One region of the Cupriavidus sp. FW305-26 genome, then DNA from elsewhere that is predicted to be linked to it. Evidence: predicted binding sites of a transcription regulator. Region 1 holds the regulator's gene; each other region holds the start of a gene.
What was found. The regulator LexA, encoded in region 1, represses DNA repair genes until DNA is damaged. The targets are predictions, from matches to a motif close to ACTGTATNNNNATACAGT.
Positions count from the first base shown of each region.

Region 2: the regulator LexA is predicted to act here: its motif matches at 2,154-2,171, upstream of AC3WQZ_RS34475 (ATP-dependent helicase).
Region 3: the regulator LexA is predicted to act here: its motif matches at 2,017-2,034, upstream of AC3WQZ_RS21230 (CppA family protein).

Region 1 is NZ_JBYTAH010000025.1:70,424-73,693, reverse strand. Features, by position in the region: gene rpsF (30S ribosomal protein S6) at 1-238, opposite strand, end outside; gene AC3WQZ_RS15865 (asparaginase) at 357-1,349, opposite strand; gene lexA (transcriptional repressor LexA) at 1,605-2,258, shown strand; gene AC3WQZ_RS15855 (hypothetical protein) at 2,369-2,539, shown strand; gene AC3WQZ_RS15850 (hypothetical protein) at 2,579-2,926, opposite strand.
Region 2 is NZ_JBYTAH010000121.1:31-3,300, reverse strand. Features, by position in the region: gene AC3WQZ_RS34475 (ATP-dependent helicase) at 5-2,104, opposite strand; gene AC3WQZ_RS34470 (TlpA disulfide reductase family protein) at 2,265-2,801, opposite strand; partial or broken gene AC3WQZ_RS34465 (SoxW family protein) at 2,913-3,270, opposite strand, start outside.
Region 3 is NZ_JBYTAH010000041.1:11,886-15,155, reverse strand. Features, by position in the region: gene AC3WQZ_RS21240 (2-hydroxy-3-oxopropionate reductase) at 1-407, opposite strand, end outside; gene AC3WQZ_RS21235 (malate/lactate/ureidoglycolate dehydrogenase) at 483-1,586, opposite strand; gene AC3WQZ_RS21230 (CppA family protein) at 1,700-1,984, opposite strand; gene AC3WQZ_RS21225 (DUF1345 domain-containing protein) at 2,092-2,844, opposite strand; gene AC3WQZ_RS21220 (FAD-dependent oxidoreductase) at 2,901-3,270, shown strand, end outside.

The sequences.
Region 1 (3,270 bases):
ACTTGAACGCGTGTTCCAGTTCAGCCAGCGTTTCCTTGCCGCATTCGATGTTCAGGCAAACGTAGTGAGCCTTGGCCAGCTTCTGGATCATGTAAGCCATCTGGCGACGGCCCCAGTCTTCCACGCGGTGAACGTTGCCGTTCTGCGAGGTCACGAGCTGCTTGTAGCGCTCGATCATGGCCGGCACTTGTTCGCTCTGGTCCGGATGGACGATGAAGACGATTTCGTAATGACGCATTGACGCTCCTTTTGGATTAGCCACCCGGGCGTCACGAGTCCGGTGTGGCAAGGTTGAATAGCCTTACATTATAGCGCGCATGGCAGCAAGTGCGCAAGCCGCTGATTACACAGGCAAATCAGGCGTTGGCAAACACGGCCTGCAGCCTTGCCGGATCCCGCGCCAGGCCTGAGTCGGCTGCCAGCGCCAGGGCCAGCAGCACGCGCGCCTTATAGGGATTGAGGTCCGTTGCGGAAACAAAAGCTCCATCCGTCGGGCTGAGCTGGGGCGGAATCGCCACATGGCCGGCCCCGGTGCGGGAACTGCGCACCACGGCCACCCCCGCGGCAGCGGCATCGGCCAGCGCCCCGGCCAGCACCTCATGCACCGAGCCATTGCCGGCGGCAGCCACCACCAGCCCGGCTATACCCGCGCGGACCAGCGCATCCACTGCCACCCTGCCCGGCTGCGCGTAGCTCGCCACGATCTCCACCATCGGCCACGCCGCCGGCATCGGCCCGATCACCCAGGCCGCGCGTGGCGCGCGGGCGAAGCGCACGTAGTCGTCCTGCACGAAACCCAGCGGCCCGCAGGCCGAGACAAAGGCGTCCACCGCCGACGTGTGGGCCTTGGCCACATCCCGCGCAGCGTGGATCTGCTGGTTCAGCACCACCAGCACACCCTTGCCGCGCGCATCGGGATGAGCGGCCACGCGCACCGCATCCAGCAGGTTCAGCGGCCCATCGGCCGACAGCGACGTCGACGGCCGCATTGCCGCTGTCATCACCACGGGCACCGGACACGATTGCGTCAGGTGCAGCGCCATCGCAGTTTCTTCCAGCGTATCGGTGCCGTGGGTGATCACGATGCCAGCCACGTCGGGCTGCGCGGACCAGTGCTCAACCCGCGCCGCCAGCGTTTGCCAGAGCGTGAAGGTCATGTCCTTGCTGTCGACCTGGGCCACCTGCTCGGCCTCGATGCGAGCCGCCGACTGCAGCGCGGGCACCGCTGCCAGCAACGACGACACCGGCACGGTCGCCGCCTGGTAGCGTGCGCTGCTGGCAGAGTTTCCGGCCGCGCCAGCAATGGTGCCGCCGGTGGCCAGTACGACGATGCGAGGCAATTGGGTCATGGAGCGTGCAAAGAAAGTGGAAAGGCAGGAATGGCGATTGTAACGGGCGCGCCCCGCCTCGCCGCGGCTCTCGCCGGTGATCCGCATTCCGTCCATGAGACACGCCCCAAAAATTCTGCTTGCGCTCAGGCCGATACTGTATAAAATCACAGCATACTGTTTAAACATACAGTGCCCGGTCAGACGGATGCAGGATAAAGGATCGACCGATCCTCTTACCCGAAACCCCGCGACCCCGCACGGAACGGCGATCCCATGGCGACCCTGACACCCCGGCAGCAGCAGATTTTCGATCTGATCCGCAACACGATCCGCCGCACCGGCTTTCCGCCCACGCGCGCCGAAATCGCCGCAGAGTTTGGCTTCTCCTCGCCCAATGCCGCGGAAGAACACCTGAGGGCGCTGGCACGCAAGGGCGTGATCGAACTGACCCCGGGCGCTTCACGCGGCATCCGCCTGAAGGTGGCACGCAGCGATTCGGAAATGCCCGACCAGTTTTCGTTGCCGATGGCCGGCGTGATGCAGCTGACGCTGCCGCTGGTGGGCCGCGTTGCTGCCGGCAGCCCGATACTCGCCGCCGAGCATATCGACCGCCAGTACCAGGTCGACGCCTCGGTCTTCGACGAACGCCCCGATTACCTGCTGCGAGTGCGCGGCCTGAGCATGCGCGATGCCGGCATCCTCGACGGCGACCTGCTGGCCGTGCGCCGCGCCAGCGAAGCCGCCAACGGCAAGATCGTGGTGGCGCGCCTGGGTGATGACGTGACCGTCAAGCGCCTGCAGCGGCGCGGTGGCCATATCGAACTGATCGCAGAAAACCCGGACTTCACCAACATCATCGTGGAGCCTGGTGAGGAGTTCTCGCTGGAAGGCATCGCCGTCGGGCTGATCCGATCTTCCGGCTTCTAGCCGGGCACCGCAGGCCAACCGCCTGCGCGGGCCCACCCGCTTCCATTGCTTTGCAGACGCCGCCCGGCTTGCCGGGTGTTGACCCCGCTTTGCCTAAAAGAGGTGCCACCATGCCGCAAATCCACCAAGTCGCCGCCCGTCGCCCGGTCAAGCCCGTGCCGTTCCGCCAGAGCAAGGGCGTACGCGTCTACCAGGGTACGCAGCGCCGCACCATGGTCGGCAGCATGGCGGCGATCTGCCGCATGCTTGAACTCGAAACCGCCGAAAAGCTGGCCGCCTGAAATCTGCCGGCTGTCTCCTAGCAGCTGCGGGCGCCGCCCTCAGCTACGCGGCGCACACGCCTTGGCTTCGGCTTCCAGCTCCGTCGGCGTCAGCTGCGGGAACCACGTATCGCTCTTGCGCAGCTCCAGCGCCGTACCATCCGGCTTCGCCGTCAGCGAAATCAGATAGGCGTATTGGTATTCACCGCCAGACGTGGTCTGGCCGATGCGGATCTCGGTCTGGCTCTTCGCCGGATAGTTGACGACCGCGGCGTCATCGCCCAGATTGTTGCGCAGGCATTTCGCAACCTCACCCATCTTGGCGGGCGTGAACAAGCGCATCGGCGCACGCGCGCGAATGTCCTTTTCAGAAGTGCCGGTGGCACACCCTGCCACCATGGCTGCCATCGCTACGCCAACCGCTGCCGCTCGAACAGACATACCGCCCCCGGGAAATGCAGAACGGCGCCCTCGCGAGGCGCCGTTCTGGGAAATGCTTTGGGGTGGCTGATGGGACTCGAACCCACGACGACAGGAATCTCAATCCCCGCATCAATCGCCATTTTCCCCTTTGGAATCAACGCTTTCGGCCTCGTTTTTTTCCCATGAACGCTCAATTTTTCACAAGCATTCATGCGGCTTCTACGGGTGCCGTGGGAAAAATTGTAACCCGTGCGAGCCCCATGCGCCACCTCAATTTTTGGCCCGCAAACGGCGCCCCTTGCCTGCAGCAACCCCCGAGACATACCCGA
Region 2 (3,270 bases), on a different contig from region 1:
CTGGTCAGCGCCACATATTCCGCATCCGGCTGGCCAGGTCCACCGGCGCCAGCGCGGGTCTGGCCGGCCCTTCGCCCGGCATCGGCGGGGGTGGCCACGAGCGGCTGTAGAAGTTGGGCATCACGCGGTTGGGCAGGAAGCGCGTGCGCGACGCATACACATGCCGGTCGCCGAAGCCCACCTGCTGGTGCACGTAGAAGCGCTGCGGCACCACGATGTCCAGGTGGTCCCTGGCCCGCGTCATTGCCACATAGAGCAGCCGCCGTTCTTCCTCGATCTCTTCGGTGGTGCCGGTCGCCAGGTCGCTCGGCATGCAGCCGTCGACCGCATTGAGCACGTACACCGCCTTCCATTCCTGGCCCTTGGCCGAGTGGATGGTCGACAGGATCAGGTAGTCCTCGTCGCGCGAGGGCACGCCGGATTCGTCGCTGGAGGCGCTGGGCGGGTCCAGCGTCAGTTCGGTCAGGAAGCGCTCGCGCGCGCCGTAGGTGGCGGCGATGCGCTCCAGCTGCTGCAGGTCGGCCTGGCGCGCGGCGGCATCGTCGTGCAGGCGCTCCAGGTGCGGCGCGTACCAGGCCAGCACTTGCTCGAACTCCGACGGCCACGGCGAGGTGGGCGCCATCAGCGCGCGCGCCAGCGCCAGCAGGTCGGCCCAGGCGGGCGCTGCGGCCGGCGGCGGCTCGAATTGCTCCAGCGCGAACAAGGGCTCGGTGGCCAGCGCCAGCGCATCGAGCACGCGCGCCGCGGTCTTGGGGCCGATGCCGGGCAGCAGCTGCAGCGTGCGGAAGCCCGCCATGCGGTCGCGCGGGTTCTCCAGCCAGCGCACCACCGCCAGCGCGTCCTTGACGTGGGTCGATTCCAGGAATTTCAGCCCGCCGAACTTCACGAACGGGATATTGCGCCGGGCCAGCTCGATCTCTACCTGCGCGCTGTGGTCGGCGGCGCGGAACAGCACCGCCTGTGCCATCAGCGTCAGGCCGGCCTCGCGCCGCGCCAGCACCTGCTCGACCACGTAGCGGGCCTGGTCGGCCTCATCGTTGACCACGATCACGCCGGGCTTTTCGGCCGAGGCGCGCTCGGACCACAGGTCCTTGGTATAGCGCTCGGCCGCCAGCCCGATCACGGCGTTGGCGGCCTGCAGGATCGGCTGCGTCGAGCGGTAGTTCTGCGACAGCGTGACCTGCTGCGCGGCCGGCGTGAACTGCGCCGGGAAGTCCAGGATATTGCGCACGGTGGCGCCGCGGAAGGCGTAGATCGACTGCGCGTCGTCTCCCACCACGGTCAGGCCGCGGCCGTCCGGCCGCATGGCCAGCAGGATCGACGCCTGCAGCGCATTGGTGTCCTGGTATTCGTCGACCAGCACGTGGTCGAAGCGCGCGCCCATGTCCTGCGCGATGGTGGGCTCGGCCATGGCCTGCGCCCAGTACAGCAGCAGGTCGTCATAGTCCAGCACATGCTGCTTCTGCTTGGCCTCGACATAGCCGGCGAACAGGGTGCGCAGCGCATCCGCCCACATCGCGTAGCGCGGGAACTGCTGCTTGAGCACGTCTTCCAGCGGCGCCTGGGTGTTGACCACGCGCGAGTAGATCGCCAGGCAGGTTTCCTTCTTCGGGAAGCGGCTGGCGGTTTCCGACAGGCCCAGGTCGTGGCGCACCACGTGCATCAGGTCGGCGGCATCGCCGCGGTCGCTGATGGTGAAGGCGGGCGACAGGCCCAGGGTCTCGGCGTATTCGCGCAGCAGGCGCGCGCCGATGGCGTGGAAGGTGCCGGACCACTGCAGCGCCGCGCGCCCCGCGCCGGTCTGGGTGCCGAGCGCCTGGTCGACGATGCGCTCGACGCGCCGTCCCATCTCCGCCGCGGCGCGGCGCGAGAACGTCAGCAGCAGGATGCGGCGCGGATCGGCGCCGGCCAGCACCAGGTGCGCGACCCGGTGCGCCAGCGTATTGGTCTTGCCCGAGCCGGCGCCGGCGATGATCAGCAGCGGCGCGTCGCTGCCGTGTTCCACCGCGGCGCGCTGCTCCGGGTTGAGTCGGGACAGGTAGGCGGGGACATCATCGGCTCCAGGGGCAGCGAGGTCGGCGGCGGGGGCTAGGTCCAAAGTCACAGGCGGGGCTCGGGGAAGGCTCGGAAAACTCAGAAAAAGGCTGGCGCCAACTGTATATCCATACAGGGATGTCGCGCAACCTGCTGCCCTGGCGATCATGCGTAAAAACAAAAAAAGGTGCTCGATGAGCACCTTTTCGCTGCGGTTGCCGCCGGGAGCGTTACGCGGACTTTGCCAGCGCGCCATCCAGCAGCTTGTGCAGCGCATCCCACTCGGGCTCGCCCACATAGCGCTTCAGGATGCGGCCGTCCTTGTCGACCACGAAGGTGGTCGGCGTCAGCTGCACATTGCCGAAGGCCCTGGCCGCGGCGCCGTCGGAATCCATCGCCACCTTGAACGGCAGGCCGCGCGTCCTGGCGTAGTTCATCACATACATGGGCGGATCGTAGTTCATCGCCACGGCGACGAATTCCAGCCCCTTGCCCTTGAACTGCTCATAGGTGCGGACCATGTCAGGCATTTCCTTGACGCAGGTGGCGCAGCTGGTGGCCCAGAAGTTGATCATGTAGACCTTGCCCTTGAGGTCGGCGGTGCTGACCTTCTCGCCCGACAGCAGCGTGAAGGTGGCCGCCGGGGCCGTATTGGCCGGCGCCAGCGCGCGGTAGCCGAACCAGCCCAGCAGCGCGAGCACGACCACGGCCGCGACGATGGGCCAGGGCTTGCGGGAGGATTTGGTGGCAGGGGCAGCAGTGGTCATGGAATCCGGGTCAGGCAGGTTCGGTCAGCAATGGGACATTCTAATGCCGCAGGCGTTCGCGCGCTGCGCGGGGCCGGGCTGCGGCAATCCGCCGCAAGCGTCCCGATCGATTCAGCGCCGGACGGCGGCGCGTGCCTGGTCCAGCGCCTGTTCCAGGTAGGCGCCGTAGAAATCCGGCTGCATGCCGCGCAGCGGGCCGGCGGCGGCGCGGCCCTGGCGGTCCAGGAACAGCACCGTGGGCGCCACCCGCACCTGGTGCGCCCGGGCCCACGCGCGCGCGGTGGTCAGGCTGCCGTCGGCGTCGCGCAGCGGGGTGTCGGCGGTCATGTCGAGCTCGCGCACGGCAATCTCGCCGGCGGCGGCCTGCGGGCCCAGGTAGTTGCTGCGCACGGCATCGCAATAGCTGCAGCCCGGCATCGACACCAGTACCACCAGCGGCTCGCCGCGGCGAGCGGCCTCGGTGCCGTGG
Region 3 (3,270 bases), on a different contig from region 1:
GACAGCGTGCCCGCCTTGGCCCCGACCTCGCCGCCGGAGACCGGCGCATCGATATAGTCGACCCCGAGCGCTTCGATGCAGCGCGCGAACTCGCGCGTGGCGATCGGCGAGATCGAGCTCATGTCGATCACGGTAATGCCGCCTGCCGTGTCGGCAAGGCCGTCAGCGACCCCCTTCTCGCCAAACAGCACCCGCTCCACGTCGGGCGTGTCAGGCAGCATCAGGATGATGGTTTCCGACTGCTTCGCCACCTCCTCGGCGCTGGCGCAGGCTTTCACGCCGGCATCCTGAAGGTCCTGCGGCACGCCGCTGCGCGTATGGGCGAACACGGTATGCCCGCCGTCGACAAGGTGCTGCACCATGGGCTTGCCCATCACGCCAAGTCCGATAAAGCCGATCTTGCTCATGTCAGTGTCCGGTAGTGGTCAGGCGCCAGGCCGGCCGTGCGTCGCGCACGACGCCGGGTTCATCTCTGATGATAGTCAGTCGCACGCCAGCGCAGACAGCGGCCCCGGCGCAGGCTGCGCGCCGGCGCGCGCGGCCGCCACCCGCGCCGCGGCGTCGTCCAGCTGCGCCAGCGTGCCGGCGTCGACCGGCATATGAGTGGCGCGGGCGGCGCGCCAGGCCCGTTCGGGCTCGCCCGGCAGGCGGATGCCATCCTGCCCCGGCTGCACCCGCGAGGCCTTCATCCAGTCGGCGAACGCCGCCACCTCATGCCCGAAAGACGTGCTGTTGCCCAGGCGCGCGGGATCGAACACGATCGCCAGCATGTTGTTCCAGACCGCGTGCTCATGCCGCAGCGTTTCGGGGCGGATGGTGTGGCCGCCGGTGACCGCGGCACCCAGCAACTCGCACATCACGGCCAGCACATGGCCCTTGTGTTCGCCAAAGGGCCGCAGCGCGCCTTGCGGCGCGCCGTCGGCGGGGTACATCACGGCAGGATCGGCGCTGGGCTCGCCATGCGCGTCCAGCAGGCAGCCGGGCGCCACCGGCACGCCCTTGTTGTGGGCCACACGCACCTTGCCCAGCGCAATCGCGCTGGTGGCGAAGTCCAGCACCAGCGGCGGCTCGCCCGCCACCGGCACGCCGATGGTGAACGGGTTGGTGCCGTAGCGCGCGTCGTAGCCGCCGTGCGGCGCCACGATGGGCTTGGACAGCACGTTGACGAAATGGATCGAGATCATGCCGGCGGCGGTGGCCTGCTCGGCCCAGTGGCCCACGCGCCCCAGGTGGTGCGACTGCCGCAGGCCCATCACGCAGACGCCATGCTCGCGCGCGCGGCCGATGGCCATGTTCATGGCCTGCGCCGTCACCGCCTGGCCCATGCCGCGGTTGCCGTCCAGGCTCAGCATGCTGCCGGCATCGTGCAGCACGCTGACCTGCTGGTTCAGCTGCAGCTCGTCGGCCTGCCAGGCCAGCACATAGCGCGGGATCATGCCGACGCCGTGCGAGTCATGCCCGCTCAGGTTGGCGCCGACCAGGTGGTCGGCCGTCAGGCGCGCCTCTTGCGCGCTGCTGCCCGCGGCAAGCCAGAGATCGGCCACCCACTGGTGCAGGGCGGCGGTAGGGATGCGGTGCTCGCTCATATCGGCCTTGGCTAGGGATGAAAAAAGCCCCGTGCCGTGTGACGGCAACGGGGCTTCATGATACGGCCGGCGCGAGCTTGGTGGCGCCGGCATGGCCGGTGATCGGCTACTGCTTACTGGCGCAGCGCAGCTTCGGCAGGTGACTGGCCAAGGATTTCGCGGATACGGGCCAGGTAGGTATCGCCCACCGCGCGGTGCATGCGCGCCGCCTCGGCCGCGAACTGGCGCCGGCTGGGCGGGCGGATGCCCAGGCTGCGGCAGATCGTTGACAGATAAGGCTTGCGCTGGCCGCCCAGGCGCAGCGCCGCGGTCTGTAGCGCGGCATCGCCGATGCGACCGCGCAGCCAGGCAAGCACCTGGCGGTCATAGTCGTTTTGCACACGGATCAGGTGTTCCATGGACGGGACTCCTACTGTTCATCCATACAGGTACTGTAAATATATACAGTATCCAGAGGGATGCAAGGAGTTTGTCCAGGAACACTTCGGGCGAAAGGCCAAGTTGGCTACAAGCCACCCAGGGCGTTCACGGTGAACGCCAGAATCCCCATGTTGAAAAGGAACGCGGCCACGCAGTGGCCCAGGACCACCCTGCGCATGTGTGCGCCGGCGATGGTCACGTCAGAAGTCTGAAAAGTCATGCCCAGCGTGAAGCTGAAATAGAGGAAGTCCCAATAGCTGGGGTGCTGCACGCCCGGCACCTGCAGCCCGCCCTGGTCGCCGGTGGCGGTCTGGAGGTAGTAGAGATGCGCATAGTGCAGCGTGAAAACGGTGTTGGCAAAAAGCCAGGAAAGGATAAGCGTGGCGACGATCAGCGCGATGTCGGCCCAGTGCGGTGTCTCGGGGCGCGCGATCAGCGTGCCGATTGCGACCAGGATCACCATCGAGAGCAGCACGGTGATCGTGAGCAGCGCTGTGCGGTTGGCATCGTTGTGTTCCGCCGTGCGCCGCATGGCCGCAGCATCGGCGCGCAACAGCGGCAGCGCGGCGCCAAGGAAGACAAGGGCCGCGAGATCGAAGCCGATCAGCAGGGCGATGCGTGGCTCTGCGCCGAGCGCACCCGCGGCAAAGGTCGCAACGATCAATATGGCGCCGCACAGCAGAAAGCGTGTGGGTGCGATGCGCTTGCCGATAGCGAAGCGGGCGGGTCTGTTCATGGGGTATTCATCCGGATGACCCTTCGTCAGGAAAGGAGGCTGGCCATGCGTGAATAATATCCGTGCCGTCGCGCAGTTTGTTACGCTGCATGCGCCTTTCATTTGGCGGCCTCGAGGTCGATAATGGCCCTGTGCCATGACCGGCAAGGAGAGACGCCATGACCAAAAGCTCTTCCTCCACGGATAAGCCCGATCTCACCCAAGGCGTGCCGCTGGCTGACCTTGCTGACGGCGGCACGGTCACAGGCCAGGTTGGCGGCAAACCGGTCTTGCTTGTGCGTCGGGCTGATGAACTGTTTGCCATCGGTGCGACCTGTACCCACTATGGCGGGCCACTGGCGGACGGCCTGCTGGTCGGCGATACGATCCGATGTCCGTGGCATCACGCCTGCTTCAGTCTTCGCACCGGCGAGGTCCTCGGGCCGCCCGCCCAGGACGATCTGAAATGCTGGCGCGTGGAACAGCAAGACGGGAAGGCCTTCGTCCGCGAAGCGCTGCCGGCGGTGCGGCCACCGAGGCTTGCCTCGG